DNA from 4 places in the Vibrio sp. C8 genome. Region 2 is predicted to be linked to each of the others. Evidence: predicted binding sites of a transcription regulator. Region 2 holds the regulator's gene; each other region holds the start of a gene.
What was found. The regulator MetJ, encoded in region 2, represses methionine synthesis genes. The targets are predictions, from matches to a motif close to TTAGACNTNTANANGTCTAA.
Positions count from the first base shown of each region.

Region 1: a site for MetJ is predicted at 5,673-5,692, ahead of metH (methionine synthase). Genes of this name have one in related genera too.
Region 3: a site for MetJ is predicted at 1,473-1,492, ahead of metK (methionine adenosyltransferase). Genes of this name have one in related genera too.
Region 4: a site for MetJ is predicted at 4,640-4,659, ahead of metA (homoserine O-succinyltransferase MetA). Genes of this name have one in related genera too.

Region 1 is NZ_JBPAOE010000013.1:231-7,818, reverse strand. Features, by position in the region: lysine riboswitch at 222-399, shown strand; gene lysC (lysine-sensitive aspartokinase 3) at 517-1,869, shown strand; gene metH (methionine synthase) at 1,939-5,619, opposite strand; gene ACRQQK_RS09480 (cation:proton antiporter) at 5,816-7,147, shown strand.
Region 2 is NZ_JBPAOE010000033.1:170,419-178,006, forward strand. Features, by position in the region: gene cytR (DNA-binding transcriptional regulator CytR) at 1-480, opposite strand, end outside; gene priA (primosomal protein N') at 789-2,990, opposite strand; gene rpmE (50S ribosomal protein L31) at 3,237-3,455, shown strand; gene ACRQQK_RS15090 (malic enzyme-like NAD(P)-binding protein) at 3,647-4,924, shown strand; gene metJ (met regulon transcriptional regulator MetJ) at 5,058-5,375, opposite strand; gene ACRQQK_RS15100 (O-succinylhomoserine (thiol)-lyase) at 5,592-6,758, shown strand; gene ACRQQK_RS15105 (bifunctional aspartate kinase/homoserine dehydrogenase II) at 6,758-7,588, shown strand, end outside.
Region 3 is NZ_JBPAOE010000020.1:15,032-22,619, reverse strand. Features, by position in the region: partial or broken gene tkt (transketolase) at 1-1,253, opposite strand, end outside; gene metK (methionine adenosyltransferase) at 1,573-2,727, shown strand; gene ACRQQK_RS11195 (DUF2189 domain-containing protein) at 2,960-3,757, shown strand; gene ACRQQK_RS11190 (SprT family zinc-dependent metalloprotease) at 3,887-4,390, shown strand; gene ACRQQK_RS11185 (endonuclease) at 4,527-5,228, shown strand; gene rsmE (16S rRNA (uracil(1498)-N(3))-methyltransferase) at 5,389-6,120, shown strand; gene gshB (glutathione synthase) at 6,133-7,089, shown strand; gene ACRQQK_RS11170 (YqgE/AlgH family protein) at 7,116-7,588, shown strand, end outside.
Region 4 is NZ_JBPAOE010000014.1:43,273-50,860, forward strand. Features, by position in the region: gene ACRQQK_RS09985 (flagellin) at 1-666, shown strand, start outside; gene ACRQQK_RS09990 (M48 metallopeptidase family protein) at 850-1,356, shown strand; gene rlmF (23S rRNA (adenine(1618)-N(6))-methyltransferase RlmF) at 1,353-2,522, shown strand; gene ACRQQK_RS10000 (hypothetical protein) at 2,567-2,788, shown strand; gene pilW (type IV pilus biogenesis/stability protein PilW) at 2,797-3,507, opposite strand; gene metA (homoserine O-succinyltransferase MetA) at 3,675-4,616, opposite strand; gene ACRQQK_RS10015 (ATP-binding protein) at 4,778-5,149, shown strand; gene ACRQQK_RS10020 (ABC transporter permease) at 5,173-6,318, opposite strand; gene ACRQQK_RS10025 (ABC transporter permease) at 6,305-7,471, opposite strand; gene ACRQQK_RS10030 (HlyD family secretion protein) at 7,484-7,588, opposite strand, start outside.

The sequences.
Region 1 (7,588 bases), on a different contig from region 2:
GTAGAGTACGGCAGAATCAAGACGACGGCAATTCGACAGAGGTCTATGCTGGCTGACAATTTCGACACATTTATTTTCATTTATCACAAATTTACAATTGACAACAGTTTCACAAAGCCGTTCAATGAGTGAGCTAATTATCCCTTACTCATTAGGGTTGTATGCGTGAGCTGATTTGAGCACAAATCGTAGCCGCACAGATACAACACTAAGCAGGAAGGGATAACAGAAGAGGAGCACTGCCCAGGCAGATGTTTTGTGGAGCCTCAACTCCAAAACAAAACATTCAGGGGGAGCAGTGCCGAGATAAATCAAAGTTGTGGATTTGATTTATCGGTTGTCAGGGTTGAATCCCTTCAACTGTCATCGGTGCTATGCTGATGAAGAGCTTCTGAGGAATTTTATACAACCTGCCTGTTGTTACTCCCCTCTATTTTGCTCTAAGAAACTCTCTTCAAAACATTGGAAGTTGGATTACCAACCTTTTTTATTTCTAGGAAGTCCGGGAGAAATGTAGTGAGCGCATTTAATGTCGCCAAGTTTGGTGGAACAAGTGTTGCAAATTTTGAAGCAATGAGCCGTTGCTCTGCAATTATCGAAAATAACCCACAAACACGATTAGTCGTCAGCAGTGCTTGCTCTGGCGTAACGAACTTACTTGTTGAACTTGCTAATGGCGTTCAGGATGCAGATCAAAGATTAAGCATCATGAAACAGTTGGCTGATATTCATGATTCGATTATCGACCAATTGTCTGAACCGACCCAAGTAGAAAAAGAAGTTCATTCGATGCTAGATAGCATCGCTAGCGCTGCCGAAGCTGCATCATTTCAGTCCAGCAAAAAGCTAACAGATCATTTAGTCGCTTGCGGCGAACTGATGTCAACCTATATCTTGACCCAGTTAATGCGTGAGCGCGGTGTTAATGCCGTTCGCTTTGATATTCGTGAAGTACTAAGGACAGACAGCCATTACGGCCGAGCCGAACCACAAATCGAAGAGATCGCGAAACTGGCTCAAGAAAAATTGGCCCCACTTTGTGCGGAATATGTGGTTGTTACTCAAGGATTTATCGGTTCCGATGAACAAGGCAATACCACAACACTTGGCCGTGGCGGCAGTGATTACTCGGCTGCTCTAATTGCTGAATCGGTAAAAGCTTCCGGTTTAGAGATTTGGACGGATGTTCCGGGGATCTACACAACCGATCCTCGCATTGCACCTAAAGCCGCTCCAATTCCAGAGATCAGCTTTAGTGAAGCCTCTGAAATGGCGAACTTTGGTGCGAAGATTCTCCACCCTTCAACACTGGTTCCTGCACTGCGTCATGAAATCCCTGTTTTTGTCGGTTCTTCAAAAGAACCAGAAAAAGGTGGCACCTGGATTCGTCAACAAGTCGAGAACTCACCACAGTTCCGAGCGCTAGCACTACGCTGCAATCAAACTATGGTGACGTTACGCAGTGCGAAGATGTTCCATGCGTATGGTTTCTTGGCGAAAGTATTCGAAGTTTTGGCGAAATACAAAATCTCGGTAGATCTTATCACCACTTCAGAGATCAGTGTGTCGCTGACGCTGGATAAAACGGACACATCAGGCGGTGCGCCTGAGCTGCCACAAGAAGCAAGAGAAGAATTACAAGAGCTTTGTACTGTAGAAGTTGAGCATAACCTTTGCCTAGTAGCATTGATTGGTAACCATATGGAAACCAAAGGCTATGCGAAAGAAGTGTTCAGCACCTTAGGTGATTTTAACTTGCGTATGATCTGCTACGGAGCAAGCGACCACAACCTTTGCTTCCTCGTCGATGCTCCTGAATCTAAAGCCGTGATTCAGAAGCTGCATTTGGATCTGTTCGAGAACCGATAATCAGATAACTCATCACATAAAACAAAGGTCACCAAACGGTGACCTTTTTCGTTTCTATGCTCGATAATCCTAACCGTTAATGTTAGGACCCAACCATTTTTCAGCTTCAAGGATGTCCCATCCTTTACGCTGTGAGTAACTCTGAACTTGATCATCTTGAATCTGAGCAACGGCAAAGTAACGAGAATCAGGATGTGAGAAATACCAGCCAGAAACAGATGCTCCCGGCATCATGGCGTAACTGGTTGTTAGTTCCATACCAATCTTCTCTTGAACACCTAATAGCTCCCAAATCGCGCCTTTTTCCGTATGTTCAGGACAAGCCGCATAACCCGGTGCTGGGCGAATACCCTGATATTTCTCGCGAATCAAATCTTCATTACTTAGATTTTCATCAGGAGCATAACCCCAAATCTCAGTACGCACTTTCATATGCAGATATTCAGCAAACGCTTCTGCCAAACGGTCAGCAACCGCTTGAACCATGATCGCGTTGTAATCATCGCCTTGAGCTTTGAAGTCGTCAGCCAGTTCACGCTCGCCAATACCACCCGTCACAGCGAACATACCTACCCAGTCTTGTTTGCCACTATGCTTAGACGCCACAAAATCGGACAAGCAGTAGTTAGCACCTTTTGGCTTCTCGGTTTGCTGACGCAGGTTATGCAGCACTTTAATCACTTGTTGCCGTGATTCATCCGCATACACTTCAATGTCGTCATCCACACTTGCCGCTGGGAACAGACCACAAATACCGTTCGCCTTCATAAGCCCTTCGCTTTCGATACGGTCAAGCCAATCATTCGCATCTTTGAAAAGCTTACGAGCCTCTTCCCCGACCAACTCATGGTCAAGAATTGCAGGATATTTTCCAGACAGAGACCAAGTCATAAAAAATGGCGTCCAATCGATGTACTGACGTAAGACAGAAACATCAAAATCTTTAAACACATGAATACCCGGTTTAACTGGTGCCGGTGGTGTGTATACCTGCCAATCTATTGCAGCTTTGTTTGCTCGGGCTTGCTCTAAAGTCACAGGTCGACTCTTCGGTTTTTTACGAGCGTGCTGTTCACGCGTTCTTTCGTAATCAAGATTCAGACGTTCAACAAACTCGGGACGACGCTCATCAGAAAGTAGTGCTGAACATACGCCTACCGCGCGTGACGCATTGTTTACATATACCACGGGTTGATGATAGTTCTGCTCAATCTTAACAGCCGTATGCGCCTTTGATGTGGTTGCGCCACCAATCAGTAGTGGTAACTCAAATCCTTGGCGCTCCATCTCTTTCGCTACGTGAACCATTTCGTCCAAAGACGGCGTAATCAAACCTGACAGACCGATAATGTCGACATTCTTCTCGCGAGCCACTTTCAGAATTGTCTCGCACGGCACCATTACGCCAAGGTCGATGATTTCATAGTTGTTACATTGCAGTACAACACCAACGATATTCTTACCGATATCGTGAACATCACCTTTCACGGTTGCTAATAGGATCTTACCGTTTGTCGACCCAGCTTGTTTCAGCGCATTGATGTAGGGCTCTAGGTACGCAACAGCCTGCTTCATCACTCGGGCAGATTTCACCACCTGCGGCAGGAACATTTTCCCTTCACCAAACAAGTCACCGACTACATTCATACCGTCCATTAATGGACCTTCGATTACTTCAAGAGGCTTGGTCGCTTTAGCCCTAGCTTCTTCAGTATCTTCAACGATAAATTCGGTAATACCTTTAACAAGTGCGTGCTCTAAACGCTTTTCAACTGGCCAAGTACGCCATTCCAGTAAAGAGGCATCTTCCTCTTTGCCAACGGCGTTCTCTCGGTACTCTTCAGCGATGTCCAACAGACGCTCAGTGGCGCCGTCGTCGCGGTTCAAAATGACATCTTCAACCGCATTACGCAGTTTATCTGGCACGTTGTCGTATATCTCTAACTGACCTGCGTTTACGATGCCCATGTCCATACCATTCTTAAAACAGTGGTATAGGAACACCGCATGAATCGCTTCACGTACGTAGTTGTTACCGCGGAAAGAGAAAGAGACGTTAGACACACCACCAGAAATCATTGCATGTGGAAGCTCGCGTTTGATATCTGCAACGGCGTTGATGAAATCGAGAGCATAGTTGTTGTGTTCATCAATACCGGTTGCGACGGCAAAGATGTTCGGGTCGAAAATAATATCTTCCGCAGGAAAACCCACTTGGTCGACAAGAATATGATAGGCGCGACGACAGATTTCGATCTTACGTTCACGAGTATCTGCTTGCCCTACTTCATCAAACGCCATAACGATAACGGCTGCGCCATAACGACGAATCAGTTTCGCCTGATGAATAAATTTCTCTTCGCCTTCTTTTAGAGAAATTGAGTTGACGATACCTTTACCTTGAATACATTTAAGGCCCGCTTCAATCACTTCCCATTTCGAGGAGTCCACCATAATTGGCACTTTCGAGATTTCAGGCTCTGATGCACACAACTTAAGGAATCGTTCCATACACGCCATCGCATCCAACATGCCTTCATCCATGTTGATATCAATGATCTGTGCGCCGTTCTCGACTTGCTCGCGAGCAACATCTAAAGCCTCATCATAGAGTTCTTCTTTAATAAGACGTTTGAAGCGAGCTGAACCCGTAACGTTAGTACGCTCACCAACGTTTACGAATAATGTTTCTGGAGCAATGCTAAGAGGCTCTAAACCAGACAATCGACACTCTACGTTGATCTTTGGAATAGCGCGTGGAGCAACCCCTGCAACCACTTTAGCCATTGCTGCGATATGCTCAGGGGTAGTACCACAACAACCGCCAACTAGGTTGAGAAATCCAGCTTGAGCCCATTCGCCAATGTGCTCTGCCATATCTTCTGGTGATAAGTCATATTCACCAAATGCATTTGGTAATCCCGCATTCGGGTGTGCAGACACATAACATTCTGAAATACGAGAAAGCTCTTCGACGTACTGACGCAGCTCATCGGGGCCCAAAGCACAGTTCAAACCAAAGGAAATTGGACGAACATGACGCAAGGAGTTATAGAATGCTTCTGTAGTTTGACCGGACAGAGTTCGACCTGATGCATCAGTGATAGTGCCTGAGATCATGACAGGCAGTTCGATACCGAGTTCTTCAAACACAGCATCAACCGCAAAGGCACATGCTTTCGCATTCAAAGTATCGAAAATGGTTTCGATCAAAATCAGATCACTGCCACCTCTAATTAAAGCGCGTGTTGATTCAGAGTAAGCAGTGACTAGCTGATCAAACTCGACATTACGGTAACCAGGATCGTTTACATCTGGAGAAATAGAACAAGTACGGTTAGTAGGACCTAATACGCCTGCGACATAACGTGGTTTATCCGGTGTTTTTGCAGTCCATTCATCTGCAACTTCACGTGCCAATTTGGCTGCGGCAAAGTTAATTTCTTCGCTCAAAGATTGCATGTCGTAATCGGCCATTGCAATCGTCGTCGCGTTGAAGGTATTGGTTTCAAGGATGTCAGCCCCTGCTTGCAAATAAGCAGAGTGAATTCCTCTAATTAACTGAGGCTGAGTGAGAACTAAGAGATCGTTATTTCCTTTTAGATCACAATGCCAATTGGCAAAACGTTCACCACGATAATCTTCCTCTTGCAATCTATGCTCTTGGATCATGGTGCCCATGCCACCATCAATCAACATAATACGTTGCTTCAATTGCGCTTCGATCTGGCGCTTTAGATTACTACCCACAGTACAGCCTCATTATTCCTTTATTGCTTGTTCGACATCCTATCACACATTGATTAGAAATCTAGACGTCTAAAACATCTAAATGACACAAATGCGTTCGTTATAAAATTGATAAATCTATAGGTAAAAAGTGTTTGCTATTTGTTCATCATCAAAGGACAATTTCGCTCACATTTAGTTACATTTGAAGAAGAAAATGTCGGTCTACTATACTCTGTGCTTTCTATCTGCTGCTGCAATGATGATTGCTTTTTTAAACAGTAAGATAGGTAAAATGCAAACCACAATAGCCATTACTGCTGGCTCTATGGTGCTCTCATTATTAATCCTTATTGCTGGTCAGAATGACTGGTTCCATCTCACTCAAATCGCAACGGAAACAGTCACAAGCATAAATTTTGAAAGCTTTCTGCTAAAGGGGATTTTAGGCTTCCTTTTATTTGCTGGCGGCCTCGGTATTAAACTCCCTCACTTAAAAGATCAAAAATGGGAGATTACTGTGCTCGCACTAGGCGCGACTCTGTTCTCTACCTTCTTCATTGGATTTGGCCTGTACGGCTTCTGTTACTTTATCGGTATTCATTTAGATCTTGTTTACTGCTTATTGTTTGGGTCGTTGATTTCACCAACCGACCCAATAGCAGTATTGGCTATCGTGAAAAAGCTCAATGCTCCTAAGCGAATCTCAACCCAAATCGAAGGTGAGTCGCTGTTTAACGACGGCTTCGGTTTAGTAATATTCGTAACTATCTTTACAGTTGCTTTCGGTAAAGAAGCGCCAACAGTAGGAAGTGTAGTCGCATTATTTGCGCAAGAAGCGATTGGCGGCATCATTTATGGTTTCCTACTAGGACTATTGTTCCACTACTTGATTAGCGCAACCAACGACCACTCAATGGAACTCTTACTGACTATAGGTGTACCAACCGCTGGTTATGTATTTGCAGACGTAATCCACGTGTCAGGCCCATTAGCCATGGTGGTATCAGGCATCATGATTGGTAACTGGACACGCTTTATTGGTTTCTCTAAAGAGAGTGAAGAACATCTCGATCACTTCTGGGAGTTGGTGGACGAGTTCTTAAACGGCGTCTTATTCCTTTTGATTGGTATGTCGATGCTTCTTTTCAAATTCCACGAAGAAGACTGGATCCTAATGGCTTTTGCTGTACCACTAGTACTGGCAGCCCGTTACTCTAGCGTGTTTGTCTCATATATAGGCTTCAAGCGTTACCGTAAATATAACCCTTGGTCGATAAAGATCTTAACATGGGGTGGACTACGCGGAGGCTTAGCTCTAGCGATGGCATTATCGATTCCTTCAGGAATGATGGTCATCCCAGATAAGCTTATCGACGTTAAAGAGCTGATTCTGGTAATGACCTACGCTGTTGTGGTGTTCTCTATTCTGATTCAAGGTTCTACAATCACTCCGATGATTGAAAAAGCCAAACTGAAAGAGAAAGAGATGGAAGAAGAGAATGCTCAACACAGCGATATACAAGAAAGCCAACAACAGAATGTCTAAGCATTAATCTTCAGGAAAGCAGCAACCTAGGTTGCTGCTTTTTTTTTGCCATTTGTTATGCACCAAAGAAGCATGGCCAATTTGCCTAGCCCTCCTTCCTTTAGCCCCACCATTAGTTCTCCTTTCATCTCCTTGCTCATAAGAACGTGATACCGTTGATCTATATTCTTATAAAACCATTGTTTAAAGAGAACAATAAGCAAAGGTACATGTAGCCCCATCAACGAGCATCAACTCAAGTATCGAAGCTTTAGCATCGCTCAATATTGTTGTTGAGTGGAGTGAGTGAAGAGGAAATGAAAAAGTAGGAAAGTAACTACTCTGGCTCAGGAGAGGTCATGTATTAAAAGTTAAAAGACTAGTTACTTATGAATAGTTTCTTTTTATTAAACAAACGGTAGAACCCAAGGTACTAAAAACCTGTATGATTCATGTGTTTCT
Region 2 (7,588 bases):
GTTATCGATGTGAACCGTTGGCAACTCCAGTTCCGGAGCAAATTCACAAGCCATCACCATTGGTGGCAGATTTTTCTGCTCAGGCTTACTCACATCAAACGGTAAATCTGTACCTAGTAACAGCATACCGTCCGCTTGTTTGGTGAAAACTAAATTAACAAATGAACTTTCTCGTTTCTTTTGCTGACCACTGTCGCCAAGTAAAACGAGATATCCATGCTCCATTGCCGCATCTTCAATACCACGAATAATTTCTGTGAAATAAGGATCACAAATATCGGGGACAATCGCTACGATTGTTTTCGACTCATTTCGACGCAGATTTCTCGCTAAAGAATTCGGTGAATAGCCAGCTTCTAAAACCGCTTCTTCTACGCGTTTGCGAGTCGAAGACGATACTTTCTCAGGATTCATCAGAGCTCGCGACACCGTCGCGGTCGATACGCCAGCAAGCTGGGCAACATCCTTCATTGTCGCCATGTTAAATAGCCCTCTTTTCTATTCCTTTGTTGTGTTTAAGCAAACTGCACTTAAACACCTTTGTAATTATGTTAATGGCGTATCAGTTATGGGATACACACCTAGCCTTCTAGTGAGAAAAATACATTTCACAAAACGAAAACGATTCACTGAGAAAATTGTACCGTTAGTCTATTCATTTCTAAGTAGAAAGTTACGGTCAAATTAACAAAAATTGCACTACAACCGTGATTTTCATCACATTAGGGAATCTTTATATAGTACAGCATATTCAGCGTTCAAATTTAAGCCACATTAAACCAGAAAAATTAACTTAAATCTTGTGGTTCAATGTCCAGAGTCCAGCGAACTTTACTCGCCAACGGTAACATTGAAATCGCAGGTTTAGCGCTCATTAACAATTTTTGCATGACTGATCGAACTTCCGTTTGCAAAAGAAGTTGCCAGCGGTATTTTCCAGCACGTTTGGCCAAAGGCGCAGGTGTTGGCCCTAACACCATACAATGTTGATCAAACAATGGATGAGCCTCCAACGTCTGTCGCACCTGACGCAAGAAATCTTCCACCATTTGCGATTGATTGGCTTCTGCTCGGAACAAGGTTAAATACGTGTATGGCGGTAGCATTGCCAATTTACGTTCAGCCAAAGCAGTCAAAGCGAAATGGTGATAGTCACGTTGCAGAAGATCTTGCAAAAGACTGTGTTCAGGATGGTGCGTTTGCAATATAACTTCACCGGGTTTGCTTGCTCGTCCCGCACGCCCTGCCACCTGAATAAATAACTGAGCGAGTCTCTCAGACGCTCGAAAATCACTGCTGTAAAGAGAACCGTCCACATCCAGCAACGCAACCAAAGTAACATCCGGAAAGTGATGACCTTTCGCCAGCATTTGAGTGCCGATTAAAATTTTATACTCACCTTTACGTATCGACTGTAATGCCGACTCTAAACTGCCCTTGCGACGAGTACTATCTCGGTCAATGCGAATGGTTTTGTAATCAGGAAATAGCTCAGCCAGTTGCTTCTCTAACTGCTCAGTACCGACCCCGACGGTTACTAACTGGGTTGAACCACAACTCTGACACTGATGCACAACAGGTCGCTGTGAACCGCAATGGTGACAACGCATTTCATTGCTGTACTGATGGAAGGTGTAATAAGCGTCACAACGCTGACAATCTGCAATCCAGCCGCATTCGTGACACATCAAAGCTGGGGAGAAACCGCGACGATTGAGAAAAAGCAGAACTTGGTTACCCGATGACAAATGACGGCGCATATCAGCAATCAAAGGGGCAGATAAACCACTTTCAAGATATAAACCTTTTACATCCAGCACACGGTTACGAGTAGGTACAGCCACACCCGCACGTTCAGTCAATTGCAAATGATGATATTTACCCGTTAACGCATTGTGTAACGTTTCTAACGCTGGCGTTGCAGAGCCTAATACTATCGGAATTTGTTCTTGGTTGGCTCGCATCACTGCGACATCGCGAGCGTGGTAACGGAGACTATCCTGTTGCTTATACGAACTGTCATGCTCTTCATCGACAATGATAATGCCAAGTGAAGCAAACGGCGTTAACAGCGCTGAGCGTGTACCAATCACAATGCCTGCGACCTTATCCCGCGCCGACAACCACGCATTCAAGCGTTCAGTATCATTGAGGCCAGAATGAATAACTTCCACAGGCACATTAAAACGTTTTCTAAAACGATTGATAGTTTGTGGCGTTAAACCGATCTCCGGCACAAGTACTAGAGCCTGCTTCCCTTGTGCCAGTGCGGGCTTGATCAGATTGAGGTAAACCTCTGTTTTACCAGAGCCAGTAACCCCTTCCAAAAGATAACAACCGAAACCTTTGTTGCTGTTGACCGATGCAATCGCGATAGCTTGTTCTTGATTTAATTTAGGTTTTTCAACATCCGCTTCAATCTGATTAGGCCATGCTTTGAATTGTGGCTTTTTCTCACTAACCTCTATCCAACCTTTTTCTTGCAATGTTTTTAGCGTGGCTGCACTGACCTCTTCTTCCAACAGTGAAGAGTGAGACACAGGACCAGACGCTAGAAGGTTAATCACCTGAGCCTGTTTGAAGGCTCGACCAAAGCCTTGCATCATCTTGTCTCGGCCACTTGAGGTTATCTGCCACTCTTTACAACTGGCAAAATCTGCAGGCTTCCCTTTTCGCAACGCACTTGGCATTGCATTAGTAAGAGTATCGCCCAAGGGGAATTGATAGAACTGACTACACCACTTCAAAAGTGAATAGAGTTTGTCTGACCAAAGTGGTTGAGAATCTAAAACTTCTTTGATCGATTTTAGCTGTTCTACTGAAAACTGTGACTCCTGAGCAAATTCAGTCACAACCCCTACCAGCGTCTGACGACCGAAAGGCACAGATACCCGCCCGCCAATAATTGGAAACAGATGACTTGGAATGAGGTAGTCAAACTGTTTGTCTAGCGGTACAGGTAGTGCAACACGAGCTATCGTTGGGCGCATAATTACTTTAGAGGGCAAAAATCAGAGAAAATACAGTCTACTGGATGATGCCATTAAATTCGAGCAACTAAAGTGGCGAAAATAACAGCGAAAGCAGTTGATCAGTCACTCAGGATTCATTAATATATCGCGCCTTGATGAGACGCTTGTAAGAACGCTCTTCAAGTGTCAGCAATTATCTATTAATTTACGTGTGGTGTCCGGCATAGATTCGGATAGCGACACGGCCTAATTTGAGGTTATCCCATGAAAACTGGTATCCACCCAGAATACAAAGAAATTAACGCAACTTGCTCTTGTGGCAACTCTTTCGTTTTCAACTCTACTCTAGCTAAAGATTCTCTTCACCTAGACGTATGTGACAAGTGCCACCCATTCTACACTGGTAAGCAACGTAACGTTGATACTGGTGGTCGTATCGATCGCTTCAACAAGCGTTTCGGCACTCTATCAAGCAAGAAGTAATTTTACTTTACGCGAAGATTCGAAAAGGACGCTACGGCGTCCTTTTTAGTTTTTGCTTTCTCAAACCAGACACATGTCGAACTCAATAATCTGGTCTTAGGAGCTATATTTCTCACTTATCACAACTATGAAGATCCATTGACATACTCTAGAATGAGTGGCCTTAACAAAAACAATAAGGCTCCACCCCAATGTCCAATAATGATCGCCATGAACTCAACGAGGAAGAAGCTTTTCGTCAACAAGCTCTCGACTACCACGCTCTACCGACTCCTGGCAAAATTGCCATCGCCATCACAAAACCCGCAGATTCCGCAAAAGACTTAGCACTGGCATACAGCCCTGGTGTTGCAGAACCTGTTCGCGAAATCGCACAGAACGTTGATAATGTTTATAAATATACGGCTAAAGGCAATACTGTTGCGGTTATTTCTAACGGTACCGCCATTCTTGGTTTAGGTAACCTTGGACCTATGGCTTCAAAGCCGGTTATGGAAGGTAAAGCTTTACTGTTTAAGCGTTTTGCAAACCTAGATTCTATCGACATCCAAGTAAAACACCGCACTATCGATGAGTTTGTTGACACTGTAGCCAACATCGCCGATACCTTTGGCGGCATCAACCTAGAAGATATTAAGGCACCCGATTGTTTTGAAATTGAACGTCGTCTGATTGAACGTTGCGATGTGCCTGTTTTCCACGATGATCAACACGGTACTGCGATTGTGACCGCTGCAGGCATGCTTAACGCAATTGAACTGCAAGGCAAAGAGCTCAGTGAATGTACTATCGTATGTTTAGGTGCTGGCGCTGCTGCTGTCGCGTGTATGGAGCTACTGATTAAATGCGGTGCAATGCGTGAGAAAATCTACATGCTTGACCGCAAAGGTGTGATCCACACTCGTCGCGATGACATCAATGAATACAAACAGTTATTTGCGAACAATACAGACAAACGCACGCTTGAAGATGTGATTAAAGGCGCTGATCTGTTCTTAGGCGTTTCAGGTCCTAACCTGCTAACAGCCGACGAATTGAAACTAATGGCAGACAAGCCTGTAGTGTTTGCTTGTTCAAACCCAGATCCAGAAATCAAACCAGCGCTAGCTCATGCTGTGCGTGATGATTTAATCATGGGTACAGGCCGCAGCGACTATCCAAACCAAGTCAACAACGTGCTTTGTTTCCCATTTATTTTCCGTGGTGCATTAGACGTGCGCGCGAAAGTGATTAACGATGAAATGAAGTTGGCGGCGGTTGCGGCAATTCGTGAGTTAGCGAAAGAGCCAGTACCAGCAGAAGTATTGAAGGCTGCGGGCGTAGACTCACTCGCCTTCGGCAAAGAATACATCATCCCGAAACCGATGGATCCTCGTTTGCTGCCACGCGTTGCCAAAGCAGTCGCTCAGGCGGCTATTGATTCTGGTGTTGCACGTATTGAGATGCCAGAAAACTACATGGCGAATTAATATTAAGCCTAATGGTTCAATTATTCGCGAATGCAACTTGCTAACGCATAGCATCAAAAAAGCCCTGAATCGTTTCAGGGCTTTTTTATATTTATCTGCACAATTGGGCGTCAAAACAGATTATCGGCAACAATTAGTCGTCGTAAGCCTCGAATTCGATGCCCATTTCCGTCATTAACGCTTTCACTTCAGCTGGAATATCATCCGGACGGTCTTTACGTAGGTCTTCATCTGTTGGCAGCGGCTGACCAGTATACGCATGCAAAAACGCCTCACATAAAAGCTCACTGTTGGTCGCATGACGCAGGTTATTGATCTGGCGGCGAGTACGCTCATCTGTGAGAATTTTCAATACCTTAAGAGGGATTGATACGGTGATTTTTTTCACCTGCTCACTTTTTTTCCCATGCTCTGCATAGGGGCTTATATATTCACCGTTCCAGTCTGCCATTGCGCACCTTCATTGTTCGAATTCGAGTAATAATTCCAAAGGCTAGATTTTAGCGGGATTTACCGCCATAAGCAAAGACATATAGACGTCTAGAAGTGTTGACGTCTCAAGTTTAGATAAGTAAAGTATGATGCAATTCCCCCAATATAGACGAACACATGTATTCTTACTGTGAATTTGGATGTCTATTTAAGAGTCTCAGGAAAGGAAACACTCATGACCAAACGCAAACCAGCAACAATCGCAGTTCGTACCGGAATTGAATCAGATACTCAATTCCATGCCGTCGTCCCACCCATTTATTTATCGACTAACTACGGCTTTCCTGCGTTTGGTGAAGTTCCACAATACGACTATACCCGCTCTGGTAACCCTAACAGAGGTCTACTGGAAAAAGCACTCTACGAATTAGAGGGTGGTGAAGGAGCAGTAGTAACCAACTGCGGCACTTCAGCTTTAAACCTGCTTGCGTCTACGTTTCTTGGCCCAAACGACTTAATTATTGCTCCTCATGATTGCTACGGCGGAACTTACCGTTTATTCAACACCCGTTCCAATAAAGGCGATTTCAAAGTTCAGTTTGTCGATCAATCGGATCAACAAGCACTTGCTAAAGCTCTGGCTAAGAAACCAAAACTGGTGTTGTTAGAAACACCTTCTAATCCACTAGTGCGAGTGGTTGATATCGAAAAAATCTGCCAGCAAACAAAAGCGGTTGGTGCTTTAGTGGCGGTCGACAATACTTTCTTAACCCCTATATACCAACAACCTCTAACACTGGGTGCTGATTTTGTCATTCACTCAACAACTAAATTTATCAATGGTCACTCAGATGTGATTGGTGGCGTGGTGATCACCAAAACCAAAGTTCATGCTGAAGAACTCGCTTGGTGGGGGAATTGTATTGGCGCAACGGGCACGCCATTTGACAGCTATATGACGCTACGTGGTATTCGCACCCTAGGTGCACGCATGCGTGTGCATGAGGAAAGTTCTCTGCAAATTTTGGACTATTTGAAATCTCAATCATTGATCAAAACCATATATCACCCTAGCCTACCAGAGCACCCAGGGCATGAAATTGCTAAGAAGCAGCAGCTTGGTTTTGGTTCAATGCTCAGTTTTGAATTTGCGGGTAGCTACGATCAACTAAAATTCTTTGTGGGCGAATTAAAACTCTTCTCACTCGCTGAATCTCTTGGTGGTGTGGAAAGTTTAATTTGTCACCCAGCGAGTATGACTCATCGTGCTATGGGCGAGACTGCTCTTGCTGAAGCAGGTATTTCTCATCTGTTATTACGTTTATCGGTTGGCTTAGAAGATACGTCCGATCTCATCGCAGACTTGGATCAGGCCTTTACCAAAGCTAAGGAGAAATTTTAATGACGGTTTTACGCCAACTACATAAATTTGGTGGTAGTAGCTTAGCAGATCCTGAATGTTATTTACGTGTAGCGAACATTCTTAAAGAGTACTCACAGCCTGAAGATTTAGTGGTTGTCTCAGCAGCAGGCAAAACAACCAACCGCTTGATTGCATTTTTAGAAGCATTGAACAAAGACGGCCGTGTTGCCCATGAAACTTTGCAGTCACTACGTCAGTTCCAATGCAAACTGGTTGAAGACTTACTACAAGGTGAAGTCGCAGATAACTTATTGACGCAAGTGAATGGTGAATTCATTCGCTTGGGTGAATTGACCGCTCCATTGACGAAAGCGGAGCAAGCTGCTGTTCTCGGCCACGGTGAAGTATGGTCTGCTCGTCTGTTAGCAGCGTTACTCAACCAAAACAGCTTACCTGCGGTTTCTCAAGATGCACGTGAATTTCTTCGCGCAGAAACAGGTACGCAACCAGAAGTGGATCGCTCACACTCTTATCCTCTTCTTAAGAAAGTACTGGCGCAGCATGCACATCACCGTATCGTGATTACCGGTTTTATGGCACAGAATGACAATGGCGATACTGTACTGCTTGGACGTAATGGCTCTGACTACTCAGCAACCGTTATTGGTGCTTTAGCCGATGTTTCTCGTGTCACAATTTGGAGTGACGTTGCTGGTGTTTATAGCGCAGACCCTCGCATCGTCGCTAATGCTTGTCTGCTACCTCTGCTGCGTTTAGATGAAGCGAATGAACTGGCTCGCCTTGCCGCTCCAGTGCTGCATAGCCGCACACTACAACCTGTGGCTCAAAGTGCAATGGAACTTCAACTG
Region 3 (7,588 bases), on a different contig from region 2:
ATAGCGGTCATACCGAATTCACGAACACCGTAGTGGATGTAGTTGCCTGATGCATCTTCTGGCGTGATTGACTTAGAGCCAGACCACATAGTTAGGTTTGAAGGTGCAAGGTCAGCCGAGCCGCCCATGAATTCAGGTAGCATTTTACCGAACGCTTCTAGTGCGTTTTGCGATGCTTTACGTGATGCGATGTTTGCAGGGTTTGCTTGAAGTTCAGCGATAACCGCGTTTGCTTTCTCTTCCCACTCAGCTGGAAGTTCACCGTTCACACGACGTTTGAATTCTGCTGCTAGCTCTGGGTATGCCGCTGCGTACGCTGCGAATTTTTGTTCCCATGCCGCTTCTTTTGCTGCGCCCGCTTCTTTTGCATCCCAGTTCGCGTAGATATCTGCTGGGATTACAAATGGTGCGTGTTCCCAACCTAGGAACTCACGTGCTGCTTTGATTTCATCCGCGCCTAGTGGAGCGCCGTGACAGTCGTGAGAGCCTGCTTTGTTAGGAGAACCAAAACCGATAATGGTTTTAGTACAGATTAAAGTAGGACGACCTGTTTCAGCTTTCGCCGCTTCAATCGCTGCGTTGATTGCGTCAGCATCGTGACCATCAACCGCTGGGATAACGTGCCAGCCATACGCTTCAAAACGTTTTGGCGTATCGTCAGCAAACCAGCCTTCAACGTGACCATCGATAGAAATACCGTTGTCATCCCAGAATGCAATCAGTTTACCCAGACCTAAAGTACCCGCAAGAGAACATGCCTCGTGCGAGATACCTTCCATCATACAACCGTCGCCCATGAACGCGTACGTGTAGTGGTCAACAATCTCATGGCCTTCTTTGTTGAATTGAGCTGCCAAAGATTTTTCAGCCAGCGCCATACCCACAGCGTTAGTGATACCTTGACCTAGAGGGCCAGTCGTGGTTTCAATACCCGGTGCATAACCGTACTCAGGGTGACCCGGAGTTTTAGAGTGAAGCTGACGGAAGTTTTTAAGGTCGTCGATTGAAAGCTCGTAACCAGTCAGGTGAAGCAGTGAGTAAATCAGCATCGAGCCATGACCGTTAGAAAGGATGAAACGGTCGCGGTCAGCCCAGTTAGGATTTTGTGGGTTGTGGTTTAGGTGTGAACGCCAAAGTACTTCAGCGATATCCGCCATACCCATAGGGGCACCCGGGTGGCCAGAGTTAGCTTTTTGAACACCGTCCATGCTCAGAGCACGGATTGCATTTGCCAATTGTTTGCGAGACGCCATGTCAGCTCCTGATTGATTTAAGCGAAGTGAAATATACCCATCTATAATGGGAGGTATTGTTACAAAGCCCCTAGATCACTGCAATCGTTTACTTGAGCGTTGAAGCAAATTTGTCGGATGTGCACGGATAAGATTGCAAGTTAAAGAGAGAACACAAGCAAACGTTTGGTTATATCTAAAAGTGAAAAAGAGCTTGTAATTTAAGCATTCAAAACTAAAATAGCCGTCTAGATGTAGAAACGCCTACATAATGAACACTTTTCAAAGTAGTGAAGGACGAATTCTTTACTACTTTTTGACTATTTATATTGGAGCTATCATGGCTAAGCACCTGTTTACTTCTGAGTCAGTATCAGAGGGACATCCGGATAAAATCGCAGACCAAATCTCAGATGCGGTTCTAGATGCTATTTTGGAACAAGACCCTAAAGCACGTGTTGCTTGTGAAACTTACGTAAAAACCGGCATGGTTATGGTTGGTGGTGAGATCACAACTTCAGCATGGGTTGATATTGAAGAACTAACTCGTGAGACTGTTCGTGAAATCGGTTATGTCCATTCAGATATGGGCTTCGATGCTAACTCATGTGCAGTTCTAAACACCATTGGTAAACAGTCTCCAGACATCAACCAAGGTGTTGATAAAGCTGATCCTAAAGAGCAAGGCGCAGGTGACCAAGGTATCATGTTCGGTTACGCGACAAACGAAACTGACGTATTGATGCCAGCACCAATTACTTACTCTCACCTACTTGTTCAAAAACAAGCTGAAGTTCGTAAGAACGGCACGCTACCTTGGTTACGTCCAGATGCAAAATCTCAGGTAACTTTCCAATACGATCAAGGTAAAATCGTCGGTATCGATGCAGTCGTTCTTTCAACTCAACACTGTGATTCAATCTCAACTCCAGATCTACGTGAAGCAGTGATGGAAGAGATCATCAAACCTGTACTTCCTGCAGAATGGTTGAGCAAAGAGACTAAATTCTTCATCAACCCAACTGGCCGTTTCGTAATCGGTGGCCCAATGGGTGACTGTGGTTTAACTGGTCGTAAGATCATTGTTGATACCTACGGCGGTGCAGCTCGTCACGGTGGCGGTGCATTCTCTGGTAAAGATCCATCAAAAGTTGACCGTTCTGCGGCATATGCAGCGCGTTACGTAGCGAAAAACATTGTAGCTGCTGGTATGGCTGATCGTTGTGAAATCCAACTTTCATACGCAATCGGTGTTGCAGATCCAACTTCAATCATGGTTGAAACGTTCGGTACTGAAAAAGTGTCTCACGAAATCATCATCGAAGCGGTTCGCCAATTCTTCGATTTACGTCCATATGGTCTGCAAGAGATGTTGAACCTGCTTCAGCCTATCTATAAGAAAACAGCTGCTTACGGTCACTTTGGTCGTGAAGAATTCCCTTGGGAAGCAACTGACAAAGTTGAATTACTACGCGATTTCGCAAACATCAAGTAATTCAAAATGCTTTACTGACAAGCCCTCGCCAACTGGCGGGGGCTTTTCTTTTTCAACGTCCCTAAATCAGTTGCGGTTTAAATTTCAATCTGTCGATTTGTATTTTCCAACCTTATCTACAATAGTTAATAAAGTAATAGTTAATAAAATGTTACAAACGCGGTCGTTTTCTTAGAAATCCTAGGGAAGGCCCAATTTCTTAATTCACTGCCATATTGTTTTGGGAGGATTTATGCCTCGTACAATAGACCCTTCTGACTTCAAGCAAAAAGACAAAGAAGTCAGTCATCAGGAATATGCTCGCACACTGCCTTGCAATAAAGTGGAAATCTCCGCGCCTCTTCACTGGCTTGCTCTTGGCTTACACGACTTTATTCGCTTACCTTTAATCAGCGCATTTTATGGACTCTGCTTTATGGCTGCTGCTGTTGGCATTGTTCTGCTTATTCAATGGCAAGGCACTCATCTTGTCGTGATGCCAGCCCTAGTGGTTTACATGCTAATAGGCCCTTTCCTAGCACTTGGCCTTTATGATGCAGCTTGGCAACGAGAACGAGGCAAAGAAAGTAGCTTATTACATTCGATGAAAGCCATTACGCGTAATAGTACATCACAGTGGATGTTTGCGGTCGCACTGGCTGTTGCGATGATTTTCTGGATGAGAATCGCTGCGCTCTTGCACGCACTCTATCCATCGGTGCAAGGAGCACCACTGACCGACTTCCTCCCATTCTTAGTCATAGGTTCTCTTATTGGTTTCATTATTGCCAGCGTCATTTTCAGCATCTCCGCTTTCTCAATTCCTTTAATGATGGAAAGACGTGTCGATGTGATGACAGCCATATTCAGCAGTTTTAACGCAGTAAAATCCAATATCCCAGCCATGATTGTCTGGGCGGCAATTATCTGCGGCGGTATTTTAATCGGCTTTGCAACTTACGGAATCGGCATGCTCTTTACTATGCCAATACTCGGATATGCCACATGGCATGGTTACCAAGCAACGATTAAGAGAAAACATCAACCATAGGGCCTCCTCCTACTTTTTATCATATTGGCTCGAAGTTCTACTCAATGATAAAAAGAGGTTTGATGTTATAATCTCCCCGCTATTACCTGACTCAATAGGTATTAGTGGGGAATTTTTTTGGAGCCAGACTTGACCGATTTTCAACTGCAATACCAAGCATTATCACAAGTAAAAAAGTGTATAGACATTGCTTCCCGATACTTCAATCGCCAGTTCGATCTGCCAGAAATCAGCTACCGACTGAGAGGAAAGACTGCTGGAAAAGCGTATTTACAGTTGTGGGAAATACGTTTGAATCCGGTGTTGTTCAAAGAAAATCAACAAGCTTTTCTAAACGAAGTAATTCCTCATGAAATCGCCCATCTCATCACTTATGCTATCTATGGACGTGTAAAGCCTCATGGAGCTGAGTGGCAAGCAGTCATGAATCAAGTATTCAATTTGCCTGCTGAAACCACTCACAAGATGTCTGTTGAATCGGTTCAGGGAAAAACCTTTGCCTATCAATGCTCCTGTAGCCAATATCCTCTATCCGTCCGTCGCCACAATAAAGTATTGCGTAAACAGGCCACTTACCGCTGCCAACAGTGCAAACAAACGCTCACCTTTACTGGCATTCAGCTCACCGGATAAGTGCTAATGAAACGTAGCGGCCAAACAACTGCGAGTCACCCATAGGTTTTTAACCACAGATAGCGATACATTTCTCAACTAGATTTCAACTTAGAGAATGTTAGACTGTAAAAAACAATAAAATACAGTCCAACATATGCTTAATTATCGCTTTCTGCTGACAGCAGCTTTGCTGCTTGTTTCTCACACTTCTTACGCCGATTTTCCAAGCTCTTTTTCCAGCGCTAAAAACCAAGCTCTGAAAATTTATAAAGATCACCCAACCTCTTTTTACTGCGGCTGCGACATTTCGTGGCAGGGTAAGAAAGGCATTCCTGACTTAGAGAGCTGTGGATATAAAGTCCGCAAACAACAAACCCGAGCTAGCCGAATCGAATGGGAGCACGTTGTGCCAGCCTGGCAATTTGGCCACCAGCGTCAATGCTGGCAAGAAGGCGGACGTAAGCTTTGTAGTAAAAGCGATACGGTATTCCGTCGTATGGAAGCCGATTTACACAATTTAACGCCAGCGATTGGTGAAGTTAACGGCGACCGTTCAAACTTTAACTTTAGTCAGTGGAACGGGTTAGATGGCGTCACTTACGGACAATGCGAAATGCAGGTCAACTTCAAAGGGCGTAAAGCGATGCCTCCCGAAAGAGCTCGCGGTGCCATTGCACGCACTTACCTTTATATGAGTGCTGAGCATGGTTTTAAACTTTCCAGCTCACAAACCAAATTGATGCAGGCGTGGAACAAAACTTACCCAGTCGATGAGTGGGAATGCGAAAGAGAAAGGCGAATATTCAAAGTTCAAGGCAACAGAAACCCATTTGTCTATGAACAATGCTCAAAGTAAAGCCTGAAGATAACTATCAGAACCTATCTAGGCATATAAACCCAGACCGATAAATGAGGGGTGATTCACATTTCCCCCTTGTTTTTTCGGCACAAAGCATCCATGTTAGATGCGAGATATCCCACGCTATTGAATAGCGACTTTGATTAGGAAACAACACATGCGCATTCCCCGTGTCTATCATCCGCAGCCAATCACACAGTTAGGCCAAATTAACCTCGACGACGATGCCGCTAATCACATCGGTCGAGTACTGCGCATGAAAGAAGGACAAGAAATCCTTCTGTTTGATGGTAGCGGTGCAGAGTTTCCAGCAGTCATCAGCGAAAGCGGCAAAAAACATGTGACGGTTGAAGTTACAGAACGTGTCGAATGCAGCAGCGAATCACCACTTGATTTGCATTTAGGGCAAGTGATTTCGCGTGGCGACAAAATGGAGTTCACCATTCAGAAATCCGTTGAGTTGGGTGTAAACACTATCACTCCATTATTGTCAGAGCGATGTGGTATCAAGCTGGATGAGAAACGCTTTGAGAAGAAACTTCAGCAATGGCAAAAAATCGCCATCAGCGCTTGTGAACAGTGTGGTCGAAACGTGGTACCCGAAATTCGTCCTGTGATGGAATTAGAACAGTGGTGTGCAGAGCCAAGTGATGCACTGAAACTCAACCTTCACCCTCGCGCTCAATACTCCATTAATACACTTCCTGAACCAGTTACAAAAGTGCGTCTGTTAATCGGTCCGGAAGGTGGTCTTTCTGAAAAAGAAATCGATATGACCACCAAATACAACTTTGAAGAAACGTTGCTTGGACCTCGCGTCCTGCGTACAGAAACCGCAGCGTTAACCGCAATTACAGCTTTACAAGTTCGTTTTGGCGATCTTGGATAACGGAGACTTCCAATGATTAAACTCGGCATCGTAATGGATCCAATTTCATCCATTAATATCAAGAAAGATTCTAGCTTCGCGATGATGTTAGAAGCGCAGCGTCGCGGCTATGAAATTCATTATATGGAGATGAATGATCTACACTTAGATCAAGGTGTGGCTATCGCAGATACAAAAATCGTCACCCTGAAAGAAGATCCAAACGGTTGGTACGAGTTCAAATCTGAGCAAACTATTAAGTTATCTGAGCTAGATGCTGTATTAATGCGTAAAGATCCACCTTTTGATACTGAATACATTTACGCAACTTACATTCTAGAGCGTGCAGAAGATGAAGGTACGCTGATCGTCAACAAGCCACAGAGTCTTCGTGACTGTAACGAAAAACTGTTTACTGCATGGTTCCCAGAGCTGACTCCAACCACAATCGTGACTCGTAAAGCGGAAAAAATTAAGCAATTCAGAGAACAACATGGCGATGTGATCTTAAAACCGCTAGATGGTATGGGCGGTGCATCAATTTTCCGAGTGAAAGAAGGCGATCCAAACGTCTCTGTGATTATCGAAACACTGACTAATCACGGCCAAAACTACTGTATGGCGCAAACCTTCGTTCCAGATATTAGCAATGGCGACAAGCGTATTCTGGTTGTAGACGGTGAGCCGATGCCTTACTGTTTAGCTCGTATTCCAGCACAAGGGGAAACGCGCGGTAACTTAGCAGCAGGCGGTCGTGGAGAACCTCGTCCACTGAGTGAAACTGATAAAAAAATTGCACTTGCCGTGGCACCAACACTGAAAGAAAAGGGTCTAATTTTTGTAGGCCTAGATGTGATTGGAGACAAGCTGACTGAGATTAACGTAACCAGCCCGACCTGTATTCGTGAAATTGAAGCGGCTTACGATATCTCTATCACTGGCAAGTTAATGGATGCCATTGAGACACGCATAAAAGCAATGGCGATGTAATACCAATCTTTGAGGTTGGAGACACTATGAATCTTACAAATCATTTTCTCGTTGCGATGCCGAGTATGAAAGATCCTTACTTCAAACACAGTGTGATTTACATCTGTGAACATAATGAAGAAGGTGCTATGGGGCTTATTATTAATGCGCCCATAGATATTACTGTCGGCGGAATGTTGAAGCAGGTTGAGATAGAGCCTGCTTACCCACAGTCGCAAAGTAAAAGCCTTAAAGAGCCTGTTTTCAATGGCGGTCCGGTTTCAGAAGATCGCGGGTTTATTTTACACAGACCCAAAGATCATTATGAATCCAGCATTCGCATGACAGACGATATCGCGGTGACCACCTCCAAAGATATCCTAACGGTTTTAGGTACTGACGCAGAACCAAAAGGTTATCTCGTCGCCCTCGGCTATTCGGGATGGGAAGCGGGTCAACTAGAAAGCGAGCTATCGGAAAACTCTTGGTTGACCATAGAGGCGGACTCGGATCTGATTTT
Region 4 (7,588 bases), on a different contig from region 2:
CGTGTTATTGATAATGAGTTGAACTTAAAACTCAATGGAACAGATGTCCGCCGATTTTCAATCCCTGGTCTCAATGTGAATCGCCTACAAGGAAAAGCTGAACAAATACGTTTGGATTTCCCTCATGGTAGCTCGGTAATGATCCAGTTTGATTCAGCACAAGATGGAGTTAGAACCGTTAAAATGTTGGATAGAAGTCTAATACCGTTGGGGATGAGAGCCAGCATTAGTGAAGACGGTACCGTACTATTTGAAGCGAGTGAGCGAGCTTACAAACAAATGGACCATAAAGTCGCAGTTACAGGCCAAGGCCATCGTTTTCCGGCTGGTCAGGCTAACATGCTCAATATAAAATCAGAACCAGATGGCGTTGCTGAGCTTCGTTTCGATTTAAGCTCGCGTGACGGTATTAAGCAGAGCATCATTAAAGTTAATAAACATCTTCAGCAAACACACGCTAGCTTAGAACAAGCTAACCAATATCAAGTCGATATCGATACACAAATGCAGACAATGAAGAGTCAACTGAATGTGCCTACCAGTCAGCAGATTTCACAAAAGCTCACACATTTTAATAGAGCTTCGGAAGATTTTTCTTCAGCGTTTGAAGCATTAAATGCACAAGCGAATGTGCGTCGCCATACTGTGGTTGCGTTGCTCAGTTAGACCTAGCTCATACCTTTTTAAAAACATGGAAAATCATCTGGTGTCTAGATTTTCCATGTTCCAGTTTCATTCATTCAGACTTGATACAAACCTACCTCTGCATTTGCCAAAGCCTAATACGTGAATCATTATCGACTTTCCGCTACACTGTGCGGCTTCATTTTAAGGCTTTCAAAAATACGTATGAATTCAGTACTCAGATACATTCAAGGCTATCCTGCTCACATTGTCGAGTCAGTCCAAAAGTTGGTTGATAACGATAAGCTCATTCCTTGGTTCGAGCAGCGTTACCCTGAACGTCATTCAATTCAAAGTGAGAAAGCTCTGTTTGAATATACGATGGCGATTAAGAATCAGTATATGAAGAAAACTGCGCCGCTGAGCAAGGTGGTTTACGACAGTAAAATACACCTAATCAATAATGCTCTAGGGCTTCACACTTACGTATCAAAAGTCCATGGCAATAAGATCAAATCTAAAAATGAAATACGTATTGCCAGTATGTTTAAAAACGCGCCTGAGCCTTTATTAAGAATGTTGGTTGTTCACGAGCTTGCGCATCTGCGAGAAAAAGATCACAACAAATCCTTCTATCAACTTTGCTGTCATATGGAACCGAATTATCACCAGTATGAACTGGATGCGCGCATTTACATGATGGTCTTAGAATTAAGCCGAGGTAACGGATGAACAGTCGAACTTATGCTGGGAAAACTCACGGAGAAACACGCAGTAAAAATACAGTGAAAGAGAAAGCTGCTAACGAAAAAAAGGTGAGCAGTAAGAAACCGTATTCTGCGTCTAAGGCTTCAAAGTCCAAACCACTAGTACAACCGAAAGCTAGCGGAACGGTAAAACCAACAGTTAAATCAAATCCAGTGACGAAGGGCAAAGAGGGGTTACACAGTAGAAATCGCCACAAAGGCAATTATGACTTTATGGCGTTGTGCAAAGTGTTACCGGAATTAAAGCCCCACCTGATTAAAAATCCAAAAGGAGATTGGAGTATTTCCTTCTCTGACCCGATAGCCGTTAAGCTATTGAACAAAGCGTTACTTGCATTGCATTATGGTGTGACGTTCTGGGATATTCCACAGGGCTACTTGTGCCCGCCGATTCCTGGACGTGCAGACTACATCCACCGAGTTGCTGATTTACTGCAATCAGAGAATTCGTCGCTAAAACAGAATGGCGTTCGTGCACTTGATATAGGAGTAGGTGCGAATTGCATTTATCCGATCATTGGTGTTACGGAATACGGTTGGATCTATGTAGGTAGTGATGTTGACCCTGTGTCGGTGAAGCAAGCTAATAACATTGCTCTGCACAACCACAATCTGAAAGGCCGAATAGAGTGTCGTTTACAGAGTGATAGCAAATCGATATTTGCCGGCATTATTCAGCCAAATGAAAAATACGATGTGACGACTTGTAATCCACCGTTTCATGCATCTCTTGCCGAAGCAGAACAAGGGACGCAGCGAAAGCTTAAAAACCTTCAAGCGAACAAAAAGAAAAAAGGTTTAATAAGTCAGTCACCGCTTTCTAAGCAAGATGAAAAACCGACTCTCAACTTTGGTGGACAGAAAGCTGAGCTTTGGTGTCCCGGCGGTGAAGCGGCATTTATTAAGAACATGGCTTTTGAAAGCCAGCAGTTTAGTCAGCAGGTTTTGTGGTTCACAACCTTGATTTCAAAAAGTGATAATGTTCGTTGGATGAAAAAACAGCTTCAGAAAGTTGGCGCTGAGTCGATAAAAGTAGTAGAGATGCAGCAAGGACAAAAGATAAGTCGTTTTATTGCATGGACTTTTCAAAATGTTGAGCAGCGCAAGCTGTGGTTTAAAGCTAGTTGCTAATATAACGGTAGTGGAACAACTCTATAGAAGAGAAGGAGGTAAGTATGGACTTTGTGTTCTTTCAACCTTGCCAACCCGATTGGTTATGTAAACCATTCTTGAGTGTGTTTTCACTATTGTTGCTTGTTGGACTGGTTTTATTTATCCGTATCGTTTATCGCGAATACCAGAAGATACAGAGGGCGACAAAAGTACGACGTTTGCGTAGAGTGCATTATCGCGATAGAAAAGGCGGCAATAGTGGCCGCCCTAATAACTCTAAATGACGTTTAGCTTACAGTTGGTTAAGTAACGATAAATATTTTTGTTCCAATCTTATGTTTCCTGCTCGCCGTTCTAAATTTGCCAACAAGTGCAGTGACGCTTTTTGATAACCATGGTTCTGATGAAACTGCATAAGCCTCACTCGCGCCTGAGAAAACTCTCCTGAATCTATTTCTAGCTTTGACAATTGTAAGATTGAACGAAAACGTTGTGGGTCGTGGTCTATGGCACGACTAAAGTACGTTTTTGCTTTACTCAAATTGCCATATTTCGTTGCACACAACCCCGCATTTTCATAGCTTTCCGCCACTAAGTAATAGTTAGGTTGTTTTACGGCTTGATTAAAATAGTAATCAGCTTGTCGGTAATCGCCAATTTTGCACAGGAAAGCGCCATAATTGTTGAGTACTTGGCCGTTGTCGTCATGCTCGCTCAGCGCATCTTCGTAAGCTTCAAGCGCTTTATCTTTTTCGCCAACGACATCGTAGTAATGAGCAATGGCAAGCATAGCTCGATAGTATTCCGGAGCATGTTCTAGCGCCTTTTCAAGGTTCTCTCGTGCTTTAGGCATGTTGCCGTTTTCTAAATAGCCTAGGCCTAATGTTATTCTCGATTCCGCTTTTTCAATCGGGTCGCTGTGAAGCTGGAGACTGTCTTGTTGTTCAACCATCATACAGCCCCAGAGGAGAGATGATAGCAAAATATTGAGTATTGATTTCATTGACTTACTCCTTAAATGTTGCAGGTATGATAATGAAATCAATGGATTATCGAAGTTGTGGTGAAAAGTTATGCGACTGGTTCTGCATATTCAATGGAGTGAATAAAAAAGCCCGCTAGTGGTAGCAGGCTTAGGAGTGGGTGCTGAAATACAGCTTTGCTCTTCGACTAGTCGTCTTTTGTGAACTTGTCTTCGCTAAAGTGTTCCAGATCAAACGGTGTTTGTTGGTAAACACAATAGTTAAGCCAATTCGCGAACAGTAGGTGCCCATGACTTCGCCAGCTTGCTCTTGGCTGATTATCCGGATTGTCATTTGGGTAGTAGTTCACTGGAATCATTGGTTCCATGCCTTCACCCAGATCGCGAATATACTCATTGTGCAGTGTATTGGCATCGTATTCAGGGTGACCTGTAACGAACACGTTACGTTTGTCTTTCGTTGATGCTAAGTACACGCCCGCAACGTCAGAAGTTGCGAGAATATCTAAGTCAGTATGCTCATCTAAAAAGTCGGCTTCGAAATCGGCATAACGTGAATGTGGGGCCAAAAAGGTATCATCAAAACCACGTAAAATTGGGTGGAATGGCTGATGAATATCGTGATGGTAAACTCCTGAGAGTTTTTCCTTACGTGTTCTTTTTGGCAAGTTATACAGCAGCTTCAAGCCAGCTTGTGCAGCCCAGCACACATAAAGTGTTGAAGTAACATGGCTTTTTGCCCAACTCATTATGGTTTGCAAATGATCCCAGTACGCAACATCTTCAAACTGAACTAAGCCCAGAGGGGCTCCGGTGATGATCAGACCATCAAAGTTACGATCCTTAATTTTGTCAAACTGACGATAGAAAGCATTAAGGTGTTCTTCTGGTGTGTTTTTACTTGGGCGATCATCAATGCGTAACAGTTCTATATCCAATTGCAGAGGTGAATTGGAGAGTAGACGTAAAAATTGAGTCTCGGTCTCAATCTTTTTCGGCATCAGATTCAAGATCAAAATTTTAAGTGGGCGTATTTCCTGCGTTGACGCACGAGATTCTGGCATTACGAAGATGTTCTCTTTACGTAATACATCACTTGCAGGTAGTTGATCGGGGATCCTAATTGGCACAGCTTTCTCCCTTAGCTAACATTTTGGACGTCTAAACATCTAGACTTATAGCCTAACTATTTACAGATGTCGATAGCAAAATGCAGACAACCTTAAATTAAGTTAATATTCACGCCCAACGCGGTTATTTCATAATTTTATATCTTATTGACGGGTTCAACATGCTGACTCTCACTCTTATCCGAGGTTTACCTGGTTCAGGTAAATCAACGCTGGCAAAAACATTACCAGCCGTTCATTTAGAAGCGGATATGTACTTTGTAAACGAGCAGGGGGAGTATCAATACCGTGCTGAAGAAATTGGGGATGCCCATCAATGGTGTCAACAACAAACGGACTACTGGCTTCAACAGGGTAAAAGTGTAGTGGTATCAAACACCTTTGTTAAGCAGTGGGAGATGTCCGTGTATAAAAAGTTAGCCAGAAAGCATAAAGCTAAGCTCAATATCATTGTGTGCCGAGAGCGATACGGCAATATCCACGGTGTCGAGGATGAAGTCATCGAGCGGATGCGAAAAGACTGGCAAGAATAAACTGCCAGTCGTCTCTTATACTTTTATTTTGGTGCAGATGCGTGGCGTTGAGCTTTGTTAAGTTGCCACCAAGCCAGTAAGAACCAAGCAACTGCTTGTCCCCACAGCAAGGTCCATTGAGATGCTATTTGACGCCATTCAGCACTCATCTGATTGAGAGCTAAGAAACCTTGTATTGCAGGAGTGCTTGGAAACAGCTTCGATGCCCATACTATTGGTTGTGGAATCGCCTCGACAGGCCATATAAAACCTGCTGAAAAAATTAATGGCATTGAGCTAAGCAAAACCACCAAAGTTACCAGCTCCCGTCTTGGCGTAATAGAACCAAGCCAGATACCGATAAAACACGAAGACAGCAAAAATGGCAGCAACAGCGTCAGCAGATCGGATGCGTGTGCCAGTGTGTTGACACCATGTAGGCTAAAACTTGCGCCGAAATAATACATACTCAGCAGGTAGTAAATCGGTATAAGCACAACACTTCTTAAAGCTATTAGTTTGAAACTGGATATGTGGCTCCAATAACCAATACCGTGTTTCTGTGTGCCAACCATCATGCCTGATGCAATCAGCATCGTTTGCTGCAGAATAAGAACAAATACCGCTGGCACTACGTAGTCTACATATCCCATACGTGCATTAAATGTGGGTTTCAGATTTTGCCCGGTCGGCGAGTAGTGTTTAGCGGCAAGTGAAAGTGGTTCTCCGTCTACGACAAGACGAGCGACTTTGGTTTTCGCCGCTAACGTTCCGCCTGCTTGAGCCAGACCTTCAACCAATGTGCCGTAAACCAAAAAGTAAGAAGCATCACCCGCATAAGCGAGCGTGGTGCTTTTGCCTAGCATTAAATCTTTGTAGAAATGCTCAGGAATGACCAGAATTCCGCTGACTTGCTTATCTAAAAATGCCTGCTTTGCTTCTTCAATAGTTGCATTGCGCTGTACGACTTTGACCTGTGGCGTTGCATCGACCATTCGTTCAAGCTGATAGCTGGCTTGACTCTTATCTAAATTTACAACGGTAAGTGTTTGTTCTCTTGGCGTTTGCTGGCTGTAGGGAAGCGGGTAAAGAAACGAATAGAAAAATACTCCACCAAACACGGTCAATACCACCACAGGGTTGGTAAACAGTGCTTTTATTTCTGCTTTTAGCAAGTTAAACCAACTCATCGGTAATCCTCACTTCTTCTTCAGTTCGCAGATGCTTTTTAATTAACAGGAGGGTCAACCCAAGTGGTAGAAGGTAGCCAAGCATAGGCCACAAAGAGGCTAGAGCAGAATAAGCATCGAGCCCATAGCTGACTTGGCTTACCTGCACATCAATATAATGACTGACAGGTAGCAAGCTGCGCCAGATCTGAGCCAAAGTACCCATATCCGTTGTCGGGAATGTTATTCCCATAAAAGCGAAGCTTGGTGCGGTATATGCAGCGGCGAAACTCATCGCTCGTGCTGGGTCTAATGTAATAAAGAAAAAGAACGAGCCCATAATCATACAGGCTACAATCGTAAAGCACTGAGCAATGACCATGGTCGACATCGAACCGTGCATAGGCCAATCCAGCCCGTGATAAAACCAGCTAAGAAAGCCAGCACCTTGCAAGACGAAGACAAGTGAATAGGGCGCAAGTGTTGCTATCAAGCGAGAGAACGTATTGGGTTGTGCCCAAATGCTTAAACCGTGAGTTCGGTGATTGGCGGCCAGTATCAGAATGGTGGTCACCACTATCGCAATTTGCCAAATGGCGGGAACAACCGCCGAAACCAAAAACTGAGCGTAGTTTGTATTTTTATTAAATAGCGGTGTGATTTGAGTACGTATAGGTAACACGTGGCTCATGGCACCCATTGTGGTTTGCTGGCCCTTGGCGAGCGTTTTTACCACTTCAACCTGTGCATTAAATGTGGATTGCGCTTGCACGACGGCAGAATTGATTAGCCTTCCAACCAGAATCATTTGGCTGTTATAGAAGGTGGTAACCTGAGGTTGTTCTCCACGATAAATGGCTTTATCGAACTGGTTCGGAATGACCACATAAGCATAAATGTCAGTGCTCTTTAGAGCCTCTGTCGCTTCTGCCACATTGGCGTAACTACGAATCACCGAAAGGGTGGACGTTGCATCCAGTTCGCGGCTAAGCTGACGTGAAAGACGACTATTGGATAGATCTACGATGCCAATAGGTAAGTCGCGGACAATGGCTTGGGAGAATATCCACCAGATTATGACAACCAATACGATCGGAACCCATGTCAGACAGGAGAGTAACCAGCGATCTCTCCTTAATATCTGCCATTGTGTCGCTAAAGAAGGTGAAGCCACAGCGTGATCCATTTAAAGTTCAACCACCACGCTCATGCCCATGCGTAAACCTTCAACCGGTTCAACGGGACGAGCTTCAACTTCAAAAGTGCGCAAGTCGAAACCTTGTGTTGCATC